DNA from 3 places in the Paenibacillus sp. KS-LC4 genome. Region 3 is predicted to be linked to each of the others. Evidence: riboswitches for the same ligand, from Rfam matches in the RefSeq annotation. Region 3 holds a riboswitch; each other region holds the start of a gene.
The links. A riboswitch is a leader RNA that binds a small molecule or an ion and turns the genes downstream of it on or off. The one in region 3 is predicted to bind cobalamin.
Positions count from the first base shown of each region.

Region 1: linked by a shared signal. The riboswitch ahead of V5J77_RS18985 (energy-coupling factor ABC transporter permease) and the one ahead of V5J77_RS20655 (LysR family transcriptional regulator) in region 3 are both predicted to bind cobalamin.
Region 2: linked by a shared signal. The riboswitch ahead of V5J77_RS08185 (ABC transporter substrate-binding protein) and the one ahead of V5J77_RS20655 (LysR family transcriptional regulator) in region 3 are both predicted to bind cobalamin.

Region 1 is NZ_CP145905.1:4,498,314-4,506,227, reverse strand. Features, by position in the region: gene V5J77_RS18995 (TrkH family potassium uptake protein) at 176-1,504, opposite strand; gene V5J77_RS18990 (DUF445 domain-containing protein) at 1,991-3,226, shown strand; cobalamin riboswitch at 3,315-3,519, shown strand; gene V5J77_RS18985 (energy-coupling factor ABC transporter permease) at 3,787-4,560, shown strand; gene V5J77_RS18980 (energy-coupling factor ABC transporter substrate-binding protein) at 4,560-4,844, shown strand; gene cbiQ (cobalt ECF transporter T component CbiQ) at 4,841-5,662, shown strand; gene V5J77_RS18970 (ABC transporter ATP-binding protein) at 5,649-6,518, shown strand; gene V5J77_RS18965 (response regulator transcription factor) at 6,668-7,399, opposite strand; gene V5J77_RS18960 (ATP-binding cassette domain-containing protein) at 7,665-7,914, shown strand, end outside.
Region 2 is NZ_CP145905.1:1,898,197-1,906,110, forward strand. Features, by position in the region: gene V5J77_RS08175 (LysM peptidoglycan-binding domain-containing protein) at 1-1,843, shown strand, start outside; gene V5J77_RS08180 (hypothetical protein) at 2,184-3,215, opposite strand; cobalamin riboswitch at 3,485-3,763, shown strand; gene V5J77_RS08185 (ABC transporter substrate-binding protein) at 4,050-5,624, shown strand; gene nikB (nickel ABC transporter permease) at 5,644-6,573, shown strand; gene nikC (nickel transporter permease) at 6,588-7,415, shown strand; gene V5J77_RS08200 (ABC transporter ATP-binding protein) at 7,417-7,914, shown strand, end outside.
Region 3 is NZ_CP145905.1:4,873,726-4,881,639, forward strand. Features, by position in the region: partial or broken gene V5J77_RS20645 (GNAT family N-acetyltransferase) at 1-257, opposite strand, end outside; gene metE (5-methyltetrahydropteroyltriglutamate--homocysteine S-methyltransferase) at 479-2,752, shown strand; gene V5J77_RS20655 (LysR family transcriptional regulator) at 2,770-3,711, opposite strand; cobalamin riboswitch at 3,878-4,084, opposite strand; gene V5J77_RS20660 (metallophosphoesterase) at 4,286-4,987, opposite strand; gene V5J77_RS20665 (RNA methyltransferase) at 5,341-6,198, opposite strand; gene V5J77_RS20670 (TrkA family potassium uptake protein) at 6,208-6,873, opposite strand; gene sspI (small acid-soluble spore protein SspI) at 7,061-7,291, shown strand; gene V5J77_RS20680 (alpha-D-ribose 1-methylphosphonate 5-triphosphate diphosphatase) at 7,298-7,914, opposite strand, start outside.

The DNA.
Region 1 (7,914 bases), 380 kb from region 3:
CAGCATTTTAGTAAAATAGTCCTATCCTTTTTATCGGATTATGAACACCAAAAATGTATAATACTAGATTTTCAGCGCAAAAAAAATACCCTGAGAGCTGAACGTATTCAGCTAGCTCAGAGCATATATAATGCGGTAGCCTGTCCTTTGAAAAATAATTTTGCCACGCCAGTTGCTAGCCGATCATAATTTTACCTTCCGGATAACGATACAGCTCCTTCTTCTCCTGCGTTGGAACGAGTGTAAACGCCAGCGTCAGCGGCCCGAGCCGCCCAGCGAACATCATAATGATAATCAGCACCTTGCCGATTACGGTCAAATGCGGTGTCAAGCCAAGCGATAATCCGGTTGTACCGAAAGCCGACGTCACTTCAAACAGCAGAACGAGGAAATCGACATCCTCGGTCGTAGATAAAATCATTGTAAATAAAATAATCGCCGCCAGCGATGCAATCGTAATTGTCAGCGCCTTGTACACGCGATCCTTCGCCAGTCTTCTGCGGAAAAAAACAACATCCTCGCGGCCGCGAATCATCGCAAACACCGCTCCTATCAGAATCGCAAACGTCGTCACCTTAATGCCGCCGCCCGCAGAGCCGGGTGACGCACCAATGAACATGAGCAAAATAATGAGAAACTGCGTTGCATGGCGCATTGATGGAATATCAAGCGTATTGGCGCCGCCTGAACGCGGCGATATACTTTGGAACAATGAGCTGTACAGCTTGCCGCTTATGCTAAGCGGTTCTAGTGTTTTGGTATTCGTAAACTCAAAAATAAAAATAACGGCTGCACCTGCAACAAACAAAATGCCTGTTGCATACAGCACAACCTTGGAGTGAAACGACAGCTTGCGCGTTTTGGGATAATCCCACATTTCCGCCAGAACGATAAAGCCGATCCCGCCGAGAAAAATAAGCGCAATGACGATCACATTAATGATTGGGTCGTTGACATGATTGACAAAGCTGCTGAACGGACCGTTCATCGGGCCCATAATATCAAATCCAGCATTGGTGAACATCGACACGCTATGAAAAATACCGAAGTATAGCGCCTTGCCAAAGGGCATTTCCGTTGACCAGCGCAGTGCGAGAACGAGAGCGCCTACCCCTTCGATTGCAAAAGCATAAATGAGCACGCGCCGAATGAAGCGGACGATCCCCTCCAGCGAGGATTGATTCATTGACTCCTGCAGCAGCAGCCGCTCGCGCAGCGATATTCGTTTGCGCAATGCAAGGGCGAACAGCGTAGACATCGTCATAAAGCCAAGCCCGCCAATTTGCATAAGTACGAGAATAACGAGCTCGCCAAAGGTCGAATAGTGGATGCCGGTATCGACGACGACAAGCCCCGTTACGCAAACAGCGGAGGTGGCTGTGAACAATGCGTCAATGAGCGGCGTTGCGTGATGGTTTGCCGAGGCATAAGGCAGGGAAAGCAATAGAGTACCAACCGCAATAATCGCGAGAAAGCCGAGCGTAAGAATTTGCGGCGGAGTCATTTTTAGAAAAATAGTTCGTAGTCTGAGCACACAGTTAATCCCCTTTATAGGTAACGAAACAATGGTGTAGTTGAAAAACGAGCTTGTGCTGCCGAGGGCAGGCACAGCCGTTTGCGCTTGAAATATAAGGATGCATAAGTATTGTTATTATTATAATGCTTATATTTCTACGCGAAACGAGCTGTTGTTGTCATTAACCGACAACGCCGTTTGCGCTTGAAATATAAGACTAATAAGTTTTATTCTTATTAATGCTTATATTTCTACGCGAAACGAGCTGTTGTTGTCATTAACCGACAACGCCGTTTGCGCTTGAAATATAAGACTAATAAGTTTTATTCTTATTTAATACTTATATTTCTACGCGAAACGAGCTTGTGCTGCCGAGGGCAGGCACAGCCGTTTGCGCTTGCCACCTCATTATCTGGTATAATAGGCCAATATGCAACAGGAGGCGCTGGGGCGCCGCGATTAGGGAGGACAATAATGAAATCAAGATATATAGCAGGCATTTCGCTTGCCGTTATGGGGGCAGGCTTTATTACGACGAGATGGTGGCTGCCAGACAACGCCTGGACGCATTTGCTGGAAAGCGGCTTCGAAGCAGGTCTGGTTGGCGGGATCGCCGACTGGTTTGCTGTGACCGCGCTGTTCCGCCATCCGATGGGCATTCCTATTCCGCATACGTCCTTGCTGCTCAAAAACCGGGCGAAAATCGTTAACTCGCTCATTAGCGCGATGGAAAATGAACTGCTGAATAAAGACAGCATTACCCGCAAGCTGTCGGGCTTTAAGCTGTTCGCTGGTGCGGCATCGGCAGCGACCAAGCTGATTGGCAAGCGCAGGTTCAGAATGGCGGCTGTCGATTTTGCCCAGTCGGCTGTTGAGCGATTGCCTTTGGAGCGTATTAGCAGCGTGCTGCATAGCTTTTTGGCGGATTATGTGAAAAAGCAGGATTTTACGCCAATCGTACGCAAGCTGGCGGATCGTTTCGTCCATGAGCGCTGGGATGAACGGGCGCTGGATTATGGCCTTGAGCATGTAGGCCACTGGATTCGCAAGCGTGAAACCGAGGAAATGCTCGGCAAGCTCGCTTTTAAGAAGCTGGAGGAGCTTAAGGTCGGCGGCTTCATGGGGTTTGCGCTGCAAGCCTTCGTCGGCTTTATGAACGAGGAAAAGCTCGGCGGCTTGATTCAGAACATGCTGCTCTCTACGATGCAGGAGCTTTCTTATCCTGGGAGCCCGCATCGGCAGAAGCTGCTGCTTGAGGTAAGAGCCCAGGCGGAGAAGCTTGCCGATAACGAAGAGCTCATGCTCAAGCTGAAGCAGCTAATTGAACAGGGTGCGGACAGCGTAGAAACGGAACGCTTCATCCATCTGCGTCTGGAGGAGCTGCGGCAGCTTGTGCTGGATAAGCTGGAGGAGCAGCATCGCAGCGGTGGGCGCGCAATCGTACAGGGATACCGTTTTGCAACGGATTATTTGAACGGCAAACAAGAGATGCTAGCCAATTGGGAAAACGGCATTCGCGGCTATCTCGTGCGACTTATTGAGAATAATCATTACCGCATCGGTGCGCTTGTTCGGGATAATCTCGAACGGATGGATGACAAGGCGCTCGTCTCGATGCTGGAGGAAAAGGTCGGCAACGATTTGCAGTGGATTCGCGTCAACGGCGCATTATGCGGCTTTGTCGTAGGCGTCATTTTGTCCTTTTTCTAATAGCAATTTCGGCCATTTACATTTATAGGGGACAGCCTGAATCTTTTGTGATAAGATCAAACTACAAAATGACCAATGAATGATAAAGAGGATTGACATGGAACGAGGTGCCTTTGCGCACGTCAAAGGGTAACAGGGAATCGGGTGCAAATCCCGAGCGGTCCCGCCACTGTAATCAGGGAGTTTTCCTTCACCAGCAGGAGTCACTTGGCCATGCTTAAGGGCAGCCGGGGAAGACGAAGGAAAATGATGATCTGCTAGCCAGGAGACCTACCTCGTTCCAGCACCACAGTGCCTTCGCGGAAAGGATAGGTGTACGAACGAAAGCGATTGCTACCAGTCTGTTTGCTGGCGCAACCGTCTATTTCTGCGTACACATGACCGTTTTCCCGGCGAAGGGGAGGCGGTCTTTTTTATTATTCAATATATAGAGAACGGATAGGAGGTTTCCATCCTTACTCTATATTTCTCGGTCTGAACCGCTCCGGATCGCCAGAGGATGGCATTCGGCCGTTTCACCTTGCAAGCTTTACAGAACAATGGGGAGGGTAATGAAACAAATGGTCAAGTTAAAAAGAAAGACGGCAGCAAGCACCGCTTTGCTGATTATCGGCTTCACGCTTTTTTTATTGGTGAATGAGCCGCAAGCTACTTATGCGATGCACATTATGGAAGGATTTTTGCCTGTAGGCTGGGCGATTTTTTGGTGGGTAGCCTTTATACCTTTTTTCATCTTAGGTGTACGTGCTATTCGGAAGATTACCAAGGAAGCGCCAGAGCTTAAGCTGATGCTGGGCTTGGCAGCTGCCTTTACCTTCGTGCTGTCCGCGCTGAAAATTCCTTCCGTTACAGGAAGCAGCTCGCATCCGACGGGAACGGGGCTTGGAACAGTCATGTTCGGGCCGCTGCCCATGAGCGTATTGGGTTCAATGGTATTGCTGTTTCAAGCGGTGCTGCTGGCGCATGGGGGGTTGACGACGCTTGGGGCGAATGCTTTTTCAATGGCGGTTGCAGGTCCTGCTGCGGGCTATGCGATCTATCGGCTGCTGATGCGCTCAGGCAGCAAGCAAGGCCTGGCGATTTTCTCGGCGGCTGCTGTTGCCGATCTGGCAACTTATATCGTCACTTCCATTCAGCTCGCAGTTGCTTTTCCGGCTGTCGAAGGCGGCATTATCGCGTCCTTTATGAAATTTGGCGGTATTTTTGCGATTACCCAAATTCCACTTGCTGTTAGTGAAGGCTTGCTGACGGTATTGATTTGGAACTGGCTGCAATCTTTTAATACGGACGAGCTGTCTATTTTGAAGCGGAGAATGAAAGGGGAACGCGTATAATGAGCCGCAGTGCCAAAAATATTTGGATTTTAGCCATTGTTATTTTACTTGCCGTTGCGCCATTAATCTTCATTAATGCCGAGTTCGGCGGCGCGGATGGGGCAGCGGAGGAAATGATCCAGACGATTGCGCCCCATTATGAGCCATGGGCGTCTCCGCTGACAGAGGTGCCGGGAGAAACAGAAAGCATGCTGTTCGCGCTGCAAGCTGCGATAGGCGCTGGCATTATCGGCTATGTGATTGGCCTATTTAAAGGGAAGTCGGAGAAAACAAAGCAGCAATGATGAAATGGCTGGATACGATTTCTTATTCCAATCGGCTGCGGGATTTATCCGCCTTTTGGAAATGCGGACTTGCAGCCCTGCTGCTGCTGCTTGCCTATCTTGCTCATCCGATCGTGCAGCTGGCTATTTTTGGATGGCTTATGCTGTGGACGGTTGGCTATGCAAGGGTGCCCGCCAAGCTTTATATGGTGATGCTTTTCTCCTCTTGCCTGCTGTTCGTTCTCAGCTTACCAGCGCTGCTTATTGAATTCACTAGCAGCGGTAACAGCGGCAGCGCAGCAGGAGGGCTGGCAGCTGAGAATACAGGCTGGGTGCTCGCTTCATGGGAGCCGATCAGTCTGTATGTGCCGGAGGCATCCTTAGGGATGGCCGGACATATTTTCACGCGTATTCTTGCTTGCTTGGCTTGCCTGTTTTTCATCACCCTGACGACCCCGTTTCCCGAGCTGCTGCAGGTGCTGAAGCGGTTGAAAATGCCGCAAATTGTACTGGAGCTCATGATCATTATGTATCGCTTCATCTTTCTGCTGCTGGATACGGCGGGCGCTATGCTGATCGCACAGCGCGCGCGCGGCGGCCAAAACAGCTTCAAGGGCAAGCTGCAAGGTACGGCAGCTATTGCCGTGAGGCTGTTCGTCAAGACGATGCATCGCTATAAGGGGCTATCGAACGGACTGATGGCGAGAGGCTTCACGAATGAGATCCGCCTTGCGCCTGCTGCAAAGCGGACGGTTCGCCTCCGATATTGGGCGGAAGCTGGGCTGGGCTTAACCCTTTTACTGGCAGTAGAGCTATGGCTTCGGAATGGAGGTGAATAAGCTGGCAGGCAACGATCAGGCATCAACAATCATGGAAATGAATAGTGTAAGCTATACTTACCCCGGAACGGACAAGGCCGCTTTAAACGAGCTAAAGCTGCGCATTCCTGCGAACAAGAAGATAGCGTTGTGCGGGCATAATGGCTCGGGAAAGTCGACGCTTTTTTTGCAGCTTATTGGCATTAATCGTCCGCAATCCGGTTTTGTCAGCTGGCGCGGCGAGCCGCTTTCTTACAAGCCCAGAGAGCTTGCCAGCTTGAGACGGCGTGTTGGTCTTGTTTTTCAGGACCCAGAGCATCAGCTCATCCTGAATACCGCTTATGAGGATATTTCCTATGGGCTGCGCAATGCGGGGCTTCATGAAGAGGAAATAAACAGGCGTACGGGGCGTATCGTCCAGCAGCTGAACTTGCAGGAGCTGGCGCATAAGCCGCTGCATCATCTCAGCCTTGGACAAAAGAAGCGCGTCGCTCTTGCCGGCGTGTTGGCGCTTGAGCCGGAGCTGGTGCTGCTTGATGAGCCGGCTGCTTATCTCGATCCGATATCGGAGCAGCGGCTGGTAGCTGAGCTTGATCGTATTCATGCCAGCGGCATAACGCCGATTATGGCAACGCATGACATGAATATGGCCTATGCTTGGGCGGACTGGATTTTTATTATGCATGAGGGCTGCTGTATATTGGAGGGGACGCCTGAGACTGTATTTGGTGAAGGAGAGCGTCTCAGAAGCCTTGGGCTCACGCTGCCAATGGTGCTGGAAGCCTGGGAAGCATTGCCGTTTGAGCTGCGAGGAGAACAGCAGGCGCCGCGCACGCTCGCACAATTTAAAGAAGCTGTAAAATCTAACAGATATTAAAAAAGCTCCGCTTGCGCTAATTGGCGAATGCGGAGCTTTTGCTTTGTTTTGAAGCGGGGTTGGTCAAGCCGGGGGAGCGGGGACAAGGCAGGCAGGAAAACAGGCTAATATAGATAGGTCATGCCATGCTGCCTGCTGTAGCCGCTCATCTAAATGGTCTCTGCCGCGGGATTCATCAGGCAATAGCCAATGCCCCATACCGTCTGAAGCAGGGAGGCAGATTCGGGGTGGACGCGGCTCAGCTTCTCTCTAATCCGCTTCACGTGGGTATCAATCGTTCGGTAATCGCCGAGTGATTGGTAGCCCCAAATGCGCCGCATCAAATCCTCGCGGGAAATGGGCTGATTAATGTTGGCTGCCATGAACCGGAGCAGCTCATATTCACGGAACGTCAGCTTCACCTTGCTGTTTCCCGCAATCACTTGCCGCGAATCATAATCGAACACGAGTCCTGGCAGCGTGAGATCGGGCGTCTGCTTGCGCTGCAAGGCGCGATAAGCAAACTCCGAGGTGCGGCGAATGATCGCTTTAATGCGGTACATCAGCTCGCGCGGGCTGAATGGCTTAACGACATAATCGTCGGAGCCCGCTTGGAAGCCGTCGAGCAGGTCATCCTCTTCTCCGCGGGCGGAAAGCATAATGACGGGTGTCGATTTTTTCTTCTTGAGCTCGCGGCAAAATTCAAGCCCGTCCATCCCTGGCAAATTACGATCCAGCAAAATCATTGAATAGTTGTATTGCATCGCCTTGAACAAGCCATTGATGCCATCCGAGGCTTCTTCAACGATCCAGCCTTCTTTTTTCAAAAATAGCTTGAGCAGCTTGCGGATATGCTCCTCATCATCCACAATCAGAATGCTATATGGCTGCTGAAATGCCATGGCTCCACACCTCATCTTTATGTTTATATTCACAATTGATAACAATTATCATTATCATTACATGCAGCCCCCATTGTTGTCAACTAAAAAACCTCCGTTTCTTGCCGCATTAGCCGAAGGACAGCCGCGAAAATGACACAATTGCTTATGAGTGCCGATACAGTCCAACAACTGCTCCCAATCGTCGTCTGGCTATTCCCTTTCGAGCAGACAGGGAGCAGAGTATAATGGTGAAATGCAGGCTATGGATGAAGGAGAGAGCTAGGTGACCCCCTTATTAACCTTGGATAACGTATCGAAATATAGAAAACCTCCCGAATGGATTTTTGAGGGGATTACAGCACAGGTGCAGGCCGGGGAACGTATTGCGCTGCTAGGCGCATCCGGACAGGGCAAAAGCACGCTGCTGCGAATCGTGTCGCTGCTTGGTGAGCTGGATGCAGGAACGCTATTGCTGAAGGGACGGACAAGCAGCGAGTGGAAGCCCGAGCAGTGGCGGCGCATCGTGTGTTACG
Region 2 (7,914 bases), 3.0 Mb from region 3:
GAAGCATCATGTTACGGTTGAGGAGATTTTGAAGCTTAATCCTTCCATTACGAATCCAGACGTCATTGAGGTGGGCATGAAAATTAAAATCCCATCCTCATCCCATGGAACTGGTGGAATGGACATTATGCACCAATATGTGGTGAAGCAGGGGGATACGCTGTGGAAGCTGTCCAAGGCATGGGGAGTTCCGCTCGCCGATATGATCAAGGCGAATCCTCAACTTAAAAATCCTAATGTGCTGATGACAGGCGAAATTGTCAATGTGCCTAAAGCGGGCCATATGACGACTACACCAACTACAGGCGCGGTGACTACAGGCTCTGGTACTACGGGAACAGGGACGACTGCAGCAGGAACCGGCGGTCATACAGGGCATCATGCGCTGCATCCGCTGTCGGTCATGCAAGGGGTGCAGCAATGGGTTGGCGGCAAAAAACCGACAGGGCAAATACCTGGTAAAGCACCGACAGCGCCAGTAACCACAAAAACGCCAACTGCACCTATTGCGAAGACGCCAACTGCGCCAATAACGAAGACGCCTACCGCTCCGATTGTGACACCAGCCGCTCCGATTGTAACGCCTACAATACCGGAGGCAGCGCCAGCGCCACAGCCTAAACCGCTGCCAATTGAGAAGCCAGTGGAGAAAAAGACGTACCCGGTTTATTCTCATCATCAGCAAAGCGTGGACTTGTTTATGCAATATGGCACGCCTGCAGTAGAGGCCTCATCGACTTACCCGACCACGACGACTGTATCTCCTGCTGCAACTGCTCCCGCTTGGCCGCAATACGGCGGCTACGGCATGCCTGCGATGGTATCACCTGCCCAAACAGGCGGTTACGGTCAATGGGAGCAGCCAACGATGGTTAGCCCTGCGAGCCAGGGAGGAGGCTATAATCCATGTCCTCCAGGCATGTATCCGATAGGAGGTATCGGCGCCGGTGGCTACGGTTATGGCGGAATGGTATCGCCGGCAGAAACGCAGAGCTATGGTTATGGCGGGATGGTATCACCTGCGGAGACGCAAGGTTACGGCGGAATGGTGTCACCAGCAGAAACACAGGGCTACAGTTATAGTGGAGCCGTATCGCCAGCAAGCACGCAAGGTTATGGCGGAATGGTATCGCCAGCAGAAACGCAGGGCTACGGCTATGGTGGAGCCGTATCGCCAGCAAGCATGCAAGGCTACGGCGGAATGGTGTCGCCGACAGAAACGCAGGGCTACGGCTATGGTGGAGCCGTATCGCCAACAAGCACGCAAGGTTATGGCGGAATGGTATCGCCAGCAGAAACGCAGGGCTACGGCTATGGTGGAGCCGTATCGCCAACAAGCACGCAAGGTTATGGCGGAATGGTATCGCCAGCAGAAACGCAGGGCTACGGCTATGGTGGAGCCGTATCACCAGCAAGCACGCAAGGCTACGGAGGAATGGTATCGCCGACAGAAATGCAGGGCTACGGTTATAGCGGAGCCGTATCGCCAGCAAGCACGCAAGGCTACGGAGGAATGGTGTCGCCGACAGAAACGCAGGGCTACGGCTATGGCGGAGCTGTATCGCCAATTGGCAATAACTGCAATGGCTACCCTGTTTCAGCGTTCCCGCCGTATGGATATTATCCTATGCAAACCGCTGGAGTTGAGACACAAAAGCCATGCAATTGCGGCTGCAAGGATAAGCGCGAAGAAGCTGAGGAAGTAAAAGAGGTAACGACAATCAATGTGAAAAACGGCAAAAACAATACGCAGCGCAAATCCAATAAAAAAGCGGTTATTCGCACCGTAGCTCCTCGCTCGAGAACGAGCAAGCAAAACAGCAGCCCTTGGATTAGCCGTTAAAAAACGTAGCGAGTGAGTTTCCTTGTTAAAGCTTTTAACGGCAGACAAATAATAAGACCACTATCCAACAAGCTGTCTTCGGTAACGAGCCGAAGACAGCTTGTTTCATTTATTTGTTTCATTTATTTAATTCATTTATTTATTTAATACTGTTATTAATTCTGCTATATATAATCATGTTCATGAAGCAGATGCTATAATCAAGTCATTAGAAAGCTCGAACCAAGCAAATGGCGGCATTCTATTTGAACAACTGACAGAAGCTTCATAGACTTGGAGGTTAGCATGGTTGCAATGAATAATAGAAGCCATGCAGTCACCATAAACGGTATGGCTTCTATTAACGCTCCTCCAACTGTTCTACAACCTCCCGCAGTAAAACCATTTCCGTCTCCTTTAATTTTTGCAATTGCTCCACTTGCTTGTACAAAGCCTCCGGGCTTCGAGTAAGCCAATATTTTAAAATGGAATTTCTTACAGCAAGCACATCCGCTTCCAGCTTTCTCCATCTGTTCAAAATTTGATTATCATCAAGCAAATGCTTGTTATTAATCATGTAGTCTAATCGCATAGTCATACATTTCTTGTGGTCATAAAGCAGGTGAAACGATCGAATATCAAATACAACCTCCTCTTGAGCCAAATATTTCAAATAATCGGAGGCTTTGTCGTATACATTAATGCCGAAGGTCAGCCCAGGTGTGCCTAAAGCTTCGTTGTAATATTCATCCGTATGCGCCCTGGATAAGAGATAGGCTTTCATCGTATTTTTCACGTATTTTAGAGAAAAGGTATAGTTGTTATTTTCGAGAGGCTTCAATAAATAAAGATGCTGTTTAAAATCATGGGCTTCAATTTCCAATAAATGAAACGCTCTGCTAAAAGCCTCGTAATCACAGGTGATATTCGTTGAATATTTGCCGTTGGCATTATTGTCGCAGAAATACAGCTTTTTATTGACATCATCATACCCATTTATCATGACTTCATGCGGGGATTTCAAAGAAAATTCATATTCTTTTATATAAAAACGTTCGATCATAACGATCACATAGTAGCCGCCGTCAATGGATGCTTTAATAAAATCAAACAGGTCATTATTCAAAATAGTCGAGCTTGTCCTGTCTATCGCTAACCGCTGAAATTCAATAAAAGGGCAGTCATAAAATTCAACCATTTTATCTCTATAATAACCATTATAAAAAAAGGTGTATAATTGGTTTGGATCGGGAATGTCGAATAAATTAATATAATTATTTATAAACCACATTTTTTTTGAATCTACGCGAGATATAATCGAATAAAAATCACTGTAAAACCAATAGGAATCAATAATTTGCTTTACTTCGACTGGAAGGATTTTCACCGGCAATGTGATCATTCCTTTTCTATTTGATTGAGTATCTATTGAACTGACTTAATAAATAAGCTCATCATGTGTGAAGTGTTTTCAATATATCATTACTGGAAAAGATATGAAAGTAATATATTGAGCATATTTTTTTGCTGGTTTAAGGCGCTGGGGCGTATACATGATGGTGGACAAAGCTTATGTAAATCAATATGTTGACAGATCAGCGCTTCCTGCCTAAGATAAATAGTGGATTACGGATAAGACAGGCTGATTCGCCTGCAAAACTTCATAATTGAATGAAAATAGGTGCGGTACGACGGCAAGGACATTTACGCCTTCGTTCGCTTAAAAGGGAAGTTCGGTTAAAGGCCGACACGGACCCGCCACTGTATAGGGCAGCAGCTCATCAACTCATCAACTCATTAAGCTGCGCTCCCCTCACAAATGAACCACTGGCTGAAAAGCTCCTTTTCGTCGCAGGATGAATCGCAGATGCTCACCTTAGCTGGGAAGGGAAGAGAGGGAGGCCCCAAGTCAGGAGACCTGCCTGTTTTAACATCACTGTTTGACCTACGGTGCTTAGGGAGGTGGTTGGTTATGCCCATTTATTGCAAAATGTCTAACGATTATTTGCTGCTCCAAGGCGAGCAGACGCAAATAAGGCTTAGTTATTTATCATAAAAAGCATTTCTGACTGCTTTCTTAAGGGTCGGGAATGCTTTTTTTTGGAATATTTTAGGAAAGGATATGATTCTTCTATCCTTTCTCTATATTTCTACGTGAACGTTAGCTTTGCCGCTACAGGACGGCTTTCGGCCGATTACGCTTACTTAAAGGGGAGACAAAAGAAAAATGAATAACACGAAGAAGCCATTTCGCTTGTCACTTGGAATGATGATTACTTGCTTGATGCTGGTGCTTGCAGGATGCAGCACGAATGCTGCCGGGGAGAGCAACACTTCTGCCGCAAATGCTACGGCACTACCAACGGAAAATGATAGCAAAACTCTGACAATAGCGTACACATGGAACCCAGCAGGCGTTGATCCGCATGGCGATGACAGCTGGGACGTCATGCGCTCTGGCGCAGGGGAAACGCTTATTAAATTGAATGAGCAGCTGCAGCCGGTTGCTTGGCTTGCGAAGGAGTGGAAGCAGGAGGATGCCAACACGTGGACACTCAAGCTGGAGCGCAATGTAACGTTTCATGACGGCAAAAAGATGGATGCAGAAAGCGTGAAGGCTTCCCTGCTTCGTTCCACTCAAAATAGCCATTTGGCGAAGGATTTATTGCTGGTGAAGGATATTGAAGTCGTTGCACCGGATGAGCTGAAAATAATAACAACACAGCCGAACTCAGCTATCATTTCCAGCTTGGCTGATCCAAGCACGATTATTCTTGATGTGGACAGCATGAAGAAAGCAGGCAGCTACCCGGCCATGACGGGAGCCTTCAAAATCAAGCAGTTTACGAAGGACGTATCGCTTGTTGTTGAGCGTTATGATGGTTATTGGGGACAAGCGGCGAAGCTTAAGGAAGTGACAATGAAGTTTGTGACCGATGGCAATACCCGACTGATGGCGCTGCAAGCTGGAGAAGTAGAGGTCGCTACGGACATTCCGATTGACAGCATTGAGCTGGTAGAGAAGGACAGCAAGCTGGAGGTGCTGTCTGCGCCATCGGTTCGTACACATATGGTATTATTTAATATGAATTCCGCTTTGTTTAAAGAAAAGGCAAACCGTGAGGTTGTAGACCAAGCCATTCCACGCGAGGCCATTATTGAATCGGTTATGCGCGGCTACGGCACGAAAGCGAAAAGTCCGTTCCCGGAAATTTTGCCATTTGGCAAAGTAGCGGAGCAAGCAGCAGGGGGAACGACAGAGCAATTGCTGAGCGCTGACGGCTGGCAGAAAAATGCTGCTGGCATGTGGGAGAAGGAAGGCAAGCCATTCGAGGCGACGCTCCTTACGTTCCCGCACCGCCCTGAGCTGTCCGTTATGGCAGAGATTATTCAGAATCAACTGCTTAATGAAGGCATTACCGTGAAAATTCGCAAGGTTGAAAATATTGATGCTGAGCTTGCGAAGTCCGATTGGGATCTTGCTATGTACAGCATGCTGACGGCACATACGGGCGATCCGCAATATTTCTTGAACATTTTCTATCAATCAGCCAGCGAATCGAATATAAGCCACTATGTATCGAAACCGCTTGAAACGGTTATTAACAAGCTGAACGAATCATCAGATACAGCTGCACGCAATGCGCTCGCGATAGAAGCTCAGGGCATTATTAATGAGGATTTGCCGCAGTCGTTTATCGTACACCCTGACAATGTATTTGGCGTGAAAAAAGGGGTAAAGGGCTTTATTCCGCATCCGATCGAATATTATTATGTGACAGCCGATGTTGATATCACCTAAGTAAAGGGTGTACCTGAGTATGCTTCGTTTTTGGCTCGAACGCGCCATGCAAATGCTGCTTGTCATTTTTTGCGTAGCGACGCTGACCTTCATTTTAATGAGGGTGTCTCCGGGCGATCCGGCGAGAATTTTACTGACCACGCACAATATCCCGGCTTCTCAGGAGGCGATTGACGCACTGCGGGAGGAAATGGGACTGACAGACTCCTTATGGAGCCAATATATACGCTGGCTTGGCGATGTATTTACATGGCAGTGGGGGACGTCTTATATGTCCAAGGAGCCGGTTGCTGGCGAACTGCTTAAAAGGCTGCCCGCTACACTGGAGCTGGCCTCGGCTGGCGCATTTGTCATGCTGCTGGCAACCTGCCTCATCGGCCTCGTCACCGCCATTTTTTCAACAGGGCTGCTTGATCGGATGGGCCGATTAATGGCTCTGCTTGGCGCCTCGATCCCCTCCTTTTGGCTCGGTTTTTTATTGATTTATTTTTTCTCGGTCCGGCTCGGCTGGCTGCCTTCCATGGGACGCGGCAGTATTGCTCACCTCTTAATGCCGGCGGTTACGCTAGGGCTTGGACTTGGTGCGGTATATGCCCGGGTTTTGCGGACGAACATGCTTGAGATGAACAGTCAGAACTTCGTCAAGGCCTCGCGAGCGCGAGGCTTGTCCAAGGGAAGGATTTTAATCTTCCAAGTGTTTAAGCATGCGTTTTTGCCGATTTTGTCGATGCTGGGGACAAGCTTTGCATTTATGCTGGGGGGGAATGTGATCGTCGAGACGATCTTTTCTTGGCCCGGGTTAGGCAAATATATAATAGAAGCGATAACGGCGCGGGATTATCCGGTCATTCAAGGTTATGTGGTATTCACCTCCTTCTTGTTTGTCGCGATCCATTTGGCGGTAGAAGCTTTATATGTGCGCTTGGACCCGCGGCTGCGGGCAAGCTAGGAGGAACCTTTTTTATGCCGACCCTATTTCAGAAAAAGAATACAAGCCTGCTGCTTGGCATCGGCCTATTTGCAGTTATCGTCCTGCTGGGCTTGCTTGCCCCATGGCTCGCCCCTCACGACCCGCTACAGGTTCATTTATCCAATCGGCTTCTGTCGCCGAGCGGCGAATACCCCTTCGGCACCGATCATTTGGGACGCTGCATTTTATCTCGTATATTGTACGGCATTCGGACGACGGTTTCGATTGCTTTTGTTATTTTGGGCTTGAGCTTATGTATTAGCTTGCCGATTGGGCTGTTGACCGGCTATTTTGGCGGGAGAACCGATCATTTTTTCATGCGGCTGATGGACGGTACGCTCGCGTTTCCCGATTTTGTGCTGACGATTGCGATTGTAGGCATTCTCGGACCCGGGTTCACGAATATGATTCTGGCGATTGTTATTGTGAGGTGGGCCAATTATGTCCGGCTTATCCGCGGGCTTGTGCTTAAGGTGAGCAAGGAGGATTATTTGATTACAGCCCGCATGTCCGGCAATTCGCATTTGCGAATTATGCGCCGTTATATTTTGCCGCAAATCGCAGCGCCAATTGCTGTATTTAGTACGCTGGACATAGGCAAAATCGTGCTGCTCATCGCCGGTTTATCGTTCCTCGGCTTAGGCGTGCAGCCGCCGACTCCTGAATGGGGCGTCATGCTGCATGATGCTACACGTTATTTTCAGCTTGCGCCGCATGTCATGATTTTTCCGGGGCTTGCGATCGTAAGCTTCGTATTGGCTTGCCAATTAATTGGCGACCGTTTTAAAGAGCGGCATGCTCACGTTCCGAAAGAGGTGTAAGATGGCGGAGAATCGTACCGACATAATGGACAGCGCAGGCTTTAACGATACCCCGCTGCTCCGCGTTCAAAATATGGAAATTTCCCGGCAGCAGGCTGGAAAATGGTGCCCTATCGTGAAGCATTTTTCCTTGGAGCTTCATGCTGGTGAAATGGCTGCGCTTGTAGGACCAAGCGGCTGTGGCAAAAGCATGACGGCCCATGCGCTTGTAGGGCTGCTGGAAACCGAACTGCGCCTGACAGGCGGGCAAATTTTGTACGGGGGAGAGGATATTTCCCGTTATGATGAGCGGCGCTTGCAGCAGCTTCGCCGAGAGGAGATCGCCTTGCTCATTCAGCATTCGCTTAGCGGACTTGATCCGATCCGCACGGTACGGAGGCAGATGGTCGAGACGCTGAGGCTGAAGGCGAGGCACTCGCGTAAAGAAATGGAATCGTATTTATATATGCTGCTGGAGCGTATGGGCTTTGCGGAGCCGAAGCTGATATTGGACGCATAC
Region 3 (7,914 bases):
GGCATGTAGCACTAGTTGTTTACCAATCCCTCTCCCCTGTCGTTCTTCTGCCACAGCGACGTTCACCCATTCAACGGTTTCAGGCCTAGTAGGCAGAAGGACGTAAACGCCGATAAGCCGATAAGTTGATTTTCCGCTTCAGCAACGAGACACTCTCCTCTTTTAACATAATCTTCAACAAGCTTTCGAGAAGGATCTGCTAGTAACAAAAGCTCCATTGGAAATTCTTCATTTGAATTAAGTTTTCTAATGATCATAGGACTCTCCTTTAGGCAGCTCATAGCGTAAGTTCGCAATATTACAATACACCGTGTATTGTGTCATTAACGCGACTATTAATCAATATATTTACATTTCGATTTTCTTTTCGTTTGAGCCATATAAAAAAACTATGCCTTGATATAGTTTATTAGTCTTTCCCGATAGCAGCTTCCGCGCTCTATACTAAAGCCAACCATTACATAAGGAGCTGTTACAATTGAAAACATCCATTATCGGTTATCCACGAGTCGGCGCGCTCAGAGAACTTAAATTCGTATCCGAAAAATATTTCAAAGGCATACTTCCCGTTGAAGAACTGCAGCAAACGGCGGCTCAGCTTAGATCGGCAAACTGGAAGCTGCAGCAGGAGAATGGCGTCGATTTCATTCCGTCCAACGATTTTTCCTTCTACGATGGACTGCTCGACACGGCTTGCTCGCTTGGGATCATCCCGCAAAGATACCAACAGCTCGGCCTAAGCCCGCTGGAGACGTATTTCGCAATGGCGAGAGGCTATCAAGGAGACAAAGGCGACGTTAAAGCGCTGGCGATGAAAAAATGGTTCAACACGAACTATCACTATATGGTGCCCGAGATCGACGATACGACAAGCATCCATTTGGCTGGATCAAAGCTATTCGACGAATTTACGGAAGCTAGTCAGCTTGGCATTGCAACCAAGCCTGTGCTGGTCGGAGCGTTCACCCTGCTCAAGCTCGCGAGATTCACCGGCTCGAAGAAAGCAAAGGATTTCGTGCCTGCAATTGTCGAAGCATATACGGCTGTTCTTAACCAATTAAACACGCTTGGCGCAGCATGGCTTCAACTCGATGAGCCTGCACTGGTATCGGATTTAACTGCGGAAGATATCGCGCTGTTCACAGAGCTTTACAACGGCATCCTGTCTGCCAAAGGCAGCGTAAAGGTGATCGCGCAAACTTATTTTGGAGACGTTCGCGACTGCTATCAGGTGCTTCAAGCGCTGCCGTTCGACGGAATCGGCCTCGACTTCGTCGAGGGCAAGCAGTCTTTGGAGCTCGTGCGCCAGTATGGCTTCGCAAGCGACAAAGTGCTGTTTGCTGGCGTAATCAACGGCAAGAACATCTGGAAAAACCAATATAAAAAGACGCTCGCTCTCGTTCAAGAGATCGGCAAGCATGCAAGCCAAGTTGTGCTCGGCACTTCATGCTCGCTGCTTCACGTCCCATACACGATTAAGCACGAGACGAAGCTGACGGCGAAGAATAAGCAGTATTTCGCATTTGCGGAAGAAAAGCTGCGCGAGCTTGCAGAGCTCAAGTCGATTCTGGAGCAGGCAAGTCAGGAGGCATCCGCTTTTTATACGGAGAATGAGAAGCTGTTCAGCGCATCGCGCCTCACGAACGACAACTCGGTTCAGAAGAGAGTGGCTGAGCTGACGGACAGCGACTTCACTAGACTTCCTGCATTCGCTGAGCGGGAAACGATTCAGAAAACGAAATTCAATCTGCCGCCGTTACCTACAACGACGATTGGTTCATTCCCTCAGACAGCTGACGTCCGCTCGAATCGCGCTGCCTTCAAGAAAGGCAATATCACCGAGCAGCAGTATAAGCAATTCAACTTTGACCGTATCGCGGAATGTATCGCGCAGCAGGAGGAAATCGGAATTGACGTCATCGTTCATGGTGAATACGAGCGCAACGACATGGTCGAATACTTTGGTGAATGCTTGGATGGCTTTATTTTCACTGAGAACGCTTGGGTGCAGTCTTACGGCACACGCTGCGTAAAACCACCGATCGTATGGGGCGATATTAGCCGCAGCAAGCCGATTACTGTAGAATATTCGGCATTCGCTAAGAGTCTTACCAACAAACCGGTTAAAGGCATGCTGACGGGCCCGGTAACGATTCTGAACTGGTCGTTCCCACGCGAAGATATTAGCCTGAAGGAAAGTGCGCAACAGATCGGTCTTGCCATTCGTGACGAAGTACTCGATCTCGAGGCTAACGGCATTGAGATTATCCAGATCGACGAGGCTGCATTAAGAGAGAAGCTTCCGCTCCGTCATTCCGACTGGCAGAGCGAGTACTTGAGCTGGGCGATTCCTGCCTTCAGACTTGTGCATAGCGGCGTCAAAGCAGAAACGCAAATTCATACTCATATGTGCTACAGCCAGTTCAACGATATCATTCGTGATATTGATGCGATGGACGCAGATGTCATTACGTTCGAAGCGTCGCGCTCAGACTTAGCCATCATCGACGCAATCAATGAGTGCGGCTTCCGTACAGAAGTCGGTCCAGGCGTATACGACATCCATTCACCTCGGATTCCAAGCGTCGAGGAGCTTAAACAAGGACTCGACCGCATGCTAGGCAAGATAGAGGTGTCCAAGCTATGGGTTAATCCCGACTGCGGACTTAAAACTCGCGGTGTCACTGAAACGTGGGCCAGCTTGAAAAACCTTGTCCAAGCAACTAAAGAAGTAAGAGCAACCTTATCATAACGTACAAGAGGATGGGCTCAAGCGAGCTCATCCTCTTGGTTTATGATCGGATATCCAAAGTCTGTAATGACCGTTTTAAGCTTCCGAACATAGGCGGCGGCCAATTGGCTCAAGCTCGCCTTCTGATTCACGATATAACCTACCTGTATGCTCTCATCCGTACGAAGTCTTACGGATTTGATTAGCTCCCCGTTAAGATCCTTATTGAGTACGCCCGAGCTTATGGTATACCCATTAAGTCCGATGAGCAGGTTGAATAGCGTCGCGCGGTCACTGACCAATATTTTTTTCTTGTACGTTCGTGTGCTAAGTATTTCCTCTGCGAAGTAAAAGGAATTATATTCGCCTTGCTCAAAGGCCAAGCACGGGTACTCGTCCAAATCCTCGATGTCCAGCAGCTCCTTTGAGGCAAGGGGATGCTCTTGACTGATGAATACATGCGCTTCCGCTTGGAACAATGGTTGGAAGCGCAGCTCGTTGTCCTTTAAAATTTTCTGTATCACCTTTCGGTTGAATTCACTCATATAGATGATTCCGAGCTCACTTTTCATATTCCGTACGTCTTCGATAATCTCGTGGGTGCGTGTTTCGCGCAGCGTGCACTCGTACTCGTCCACGTTAAGCTCCTTCAGCAGCCCGACGAAAGCCTGTACAGAGAAGGCGTAATGCTGAGTTGAGATGGAGAACAGCTTCTTTGAAGGCTTGCGATTCATGTAACGCTGCTCAAGAAGCTCGGCTTGCTCTACGACTTGCCTAGCGTAGGATAAAAACTCCGCTCCGTCGCTTGAAAGCACAATTCCCTTGGACGATCGAAGGAAAATCTCAATTCCAGCTTCCATCTCGATTTCTTTCACCGCGTTGGACAAGCTCGGCTGCGAAATAAACAGCCTTTTTGCCGCTTCGCTTATGGAGCCGCTTCTAACGATGGTCAAAATATATTTTAATTGCTGCAAGGTCATTGAATTTCCCCTCCACATCAGAATTATGGACCGTCACACTCGTTTAAAGCAATGGTCCAATTCGCAACAATAAAAGGCATCCTCCCGTTGAAAATACATAGGGAAAGACGCCTTCATAAATGGTGCATGATGGTTCATCTAACACCTCCCTATCTCCCGTAGGTACAGCAGTGTTGTCAGAACAGGCAGGTCTCCTGGCTCCGGAATCATCACTCGGCAGCAGCCTTCCCGATCCATGTCGATCAGTGGCTGGTTAAGCTGCCTGCTCCTCCGTAACAGTGGCGGGACCGCGTCGGTATTGCACCGAACTTCCCTTTTAAGTCAGAACGACAAGCACGCTCGCCGATCAGACACCTGTTCTCACTTATGTAATTTATACAGCAATGTCATTTATACAGCATTATTGATGATTACATTTTAATCGACAATGAATAGCAATACAAGAACAGGGCTGCTATGGGTTGTAACTCACATGGGTCAAAAATTATTGTTTATGTAAAACGCCTGTAAAGGGGTATAGTCATATTGTACGATGCTAAACCCCATTAGAGACAAAATAATACAATTCTCTGTATTAATAATAAAGTATCTTTCGTTTTTCTATCTTCTTCTGTGTTTGTTTATAGACGAAGTAAACCATCTCCGATAGATTTATAAGTCCTAATCCCCGTTCTTCCTCTACATAGTAGGTGTTTGATCCCATATCGCAGTTCATTCTTACACCGTCAAAATAAATTCTTTCGACAGGAGTATGACCATGGATAATAGGTTTTCCGACGGTAGAAGTTAAAAGCGATTCTTTTGGAAGCGAGTAGAACTCACCTTCGGACATCCAAAGTATGTCCCGACTCTGAGCGTCCAGCGGCTCATGCGGGTTCAAGCCAGCATGCGTATAAACAAACTCATCATCCTCAAAGTACATAGGTAATGAGGTTGCCCAGTAGATGTGGGCTTGTCGCTGCTCTTCGTTGGGAAATGTCTTTTTGAAGTCCGCAACCGCATCATGCCCCCCGTGACTGAGCCATAATCTGTTCCCTCGCTGAAAATACCAGCCCATCATCTCCTCGTGATTGCCAATGACGGCTTGAACGTTGTTCGAATACTGTTCACAAAGCAACTTGATTAACTTCATCACTTTGCCGCTATCCTTGCCGCGACTAATCATGTCGCCGCCAACTACGAGCTGATCCTTTTCAAAATCTACCTCTGCATGCTCTATCAACATCTTGAACCCTCGATAGTCGCCATGTATGTCAGTAATAAAAAACTTCCTCATTTAAGCCCTCCAGTGTTTTTGTCAGCAAAATTTCCCACAAAGCTTTCAACAACAACACCGTTTATTAATTACGCAACAATGTGTTAGGAATTTTGAAAGTATCATTTAATGATAATCTTTTTTTGGTCTAATTTAGAATAACAACATTTCAGCGGCTATTAATCGCCGCCTCTTTTTTTTATTAGAGAGACTTCCATCCAAGTTTCATATGAATCACAGAACATGCTTTATAGCATGAGAAAAAGACTGGAGGGGTTGGTCGTGAAAAGCAGCAACCAGCTTCCAGCCTTTGGTGCTTTGGAGACAGTTAATTTTAGTTAGGGACGATTATTTGGGTGTTGGACAGGAATTTTTTATTTGTTAAAACGCCGCTGCCGCATCGCCTCATGCAGCAGCACGGTCGCCGCCATCGCCACATTCAGCGATTCCGCCCGACCCTGCATCGGAATAATAACCGTCTCATTGGCTGCTTCAAGCGAGCTTGCCGACAGCCCTTCCGACTCATTGCCGAGCAGGAGCCAGGTCGGAGCTGTCCAATCATACGAGTAGCAAGTATGTGTAGCGTTGAGGCTTGTTCCGACCAACGCAAAACCCTGATCCTGCGCCGCAGGCAGCAGCTCCGTCAAGTCCGCCTCGATAATCGGCAAATGGAACAACGAGCCCATCGTGGAGCGCACCGTCTTCGGATTGTACAGATCAGCACAGCCTCTGCCCAGCACAACGCCATTCGCGCCGACCGCATCCGCGCTGCGGATAATCGTCCCGACATTGCCTGGGTCCCTTACGCCATCGAGTACAATGACAAGTCCACCTGCTGAAAATAATGCATCGTCCGCCGTTTCCAGTTTGCGCACGACAGCAAAAACCGGCGGCGGCGTATCCGTCCCCGAGCATTTGGCCATTACGGGACGCGTCGCCTGAATCCATTCGACATCAGCGCTCGCCTCCGCATTACCCGCGACAGCATTGGCCGCATATCTGCTTCCACGGCCAGTCTGCTCCGCAAGCTCGCGCAGCTCCTCCGGCAATCCGCGCTCCGCATCATATAAAACCGCTTCAACTTCCACTACTGCTGCGAAAGCTTCCTTCACCAAATGAACGCCTTCAATAATAAACTTTCCGAGGCGATCGCGGTATTTTTTGTCCAACAGGGACGCCCATTGCTTGACACGGTCATTTTGAATCGAGGTTAAAAGGCTATGATTGTTCATCTCTATTACTCAACCTTCCGAATAAGCAATTTCCAAATTGGATAAGTCTGAATTTTTTCCTACAATAACTAAAATGTCGATATCGCGAATGAGATCATCCGCATAAGGCGCAATATTCATGCTCGAACCCGTCTTGATTGCCATGACGTTGCATTTGAACTTCGCACGAATTTCGAGCTGCTTTAAGCTTTTGCCAATCATCGCCTCAGGCGCTTTAATTTCAATGATGCTGTAGTCCTCGGAAATTTCGATGTAGTCCAAAATATTAGGCGAGATCAAATGATGCGCGACGCGCAGCCCCATATCCCGCTCGGGATATACAACCTTGTCGGCGCCGATTCGGCTGAGCACCTTGCCGTGCAGCTCATTTTGCGCCTTGACGATAATGAGGCCGACGCCCATATCCTTCAAAATCAGCGTCGTCAAAATACTCGACTGAATATCCTGGCCAATCGCCACGACTACAACGTCAAAATTGCGAATGCCCAGCGCCCGCAGCGCTTCCTCATCGGTTGAATCCGCAACAACGGCATGCGTGACATGGTTAACCGCATCCTGTACTCGGTCCTCACTCGTATCAATCGCCAGCACCTCAAAGCCCATGTCCGTGAGCGATGAAGCAACGCTAAGACCAAATCGGCCGATGCCGATAACGGCGTATTGTTTTTTCGGCAAGCAGCACCTCTCCCTTCGCTTATGCAACAAAAATCAGCTATTTGCCATTATAACATACGAGCTCATGTAGAATGAAAAAACACCGCTGCGGACATATTAATTAGGCACGCCGACTTGCTCAGTTTTAGCGACCTCGCTCCAAACTGCTGCAGCTGCGCGTAATAACGACGACTTGGAGGGAATCCGGTTGGATAATCTGGATTTGCGTCAAGCCATTATAAGGCGGGTTCAAGATAAGCCGCTTAATGAATTAACGGAAGTGATTGAAAGCTCGATCGGCAATGACGAGCGTGCGCTGCCTGGACTTGGCGTATTGTTCGAAATGATTTGGAAGCAAATCGACGAGCAGGAGCAAGCACGCTTGGTAACTGCGCTGCATACGCAGCTAGCACGAATCGCTCAGCCCGCCACGCGTTAAAATGCTTTAACGGGTCAACGCGGTATATACCGTTTTGCCGCCAACGATTGTCCGTTTGACCCATGGATGGCCTTCATAACGATCGACGATGATTAGGTCTGCCGCTTTGCCCCGCTCAAGCGTTCCGACTTCACTGGCTATTCCCAGCGCTTCCGCTGGAGCCAGCGTAGCGGTGCGAACGGCGGCTGGCAAAGTGGTTATTCCTTCATCCGCCAGCTTGAAAATCGCGTTCAGCAACGCCGAAGGATGATAATCTGAGCAAATGATGTCAGCCGCTCCTGCGGCAATCGCCTCGACCGCTGATAAATTTTTATCATGCGAGCCGCCGCGCACAATATTAGGCGCCCCTACGCATACATGGAGGCCCTGTTGGACGGCGTAAACGGCCGTTTCCAGCGTAATGGGAAATTCGGAGACACTGACGCCGCAACCTCTTAACTGATCTACCCGCAGGCTCGAATCATCATCATGCGAAGCAACCGAAATGCCGCGCTGCACGGCCAGCCGACCAAGCTCCTCTAAGCCGGGCCAGTCAATTTGGCGCCTATTTTCCATCAGCTCTTCCACGATGGTGCGTACCTCATCGACGCTGACCGATTGATTTTTCATCACATAACGCTCGA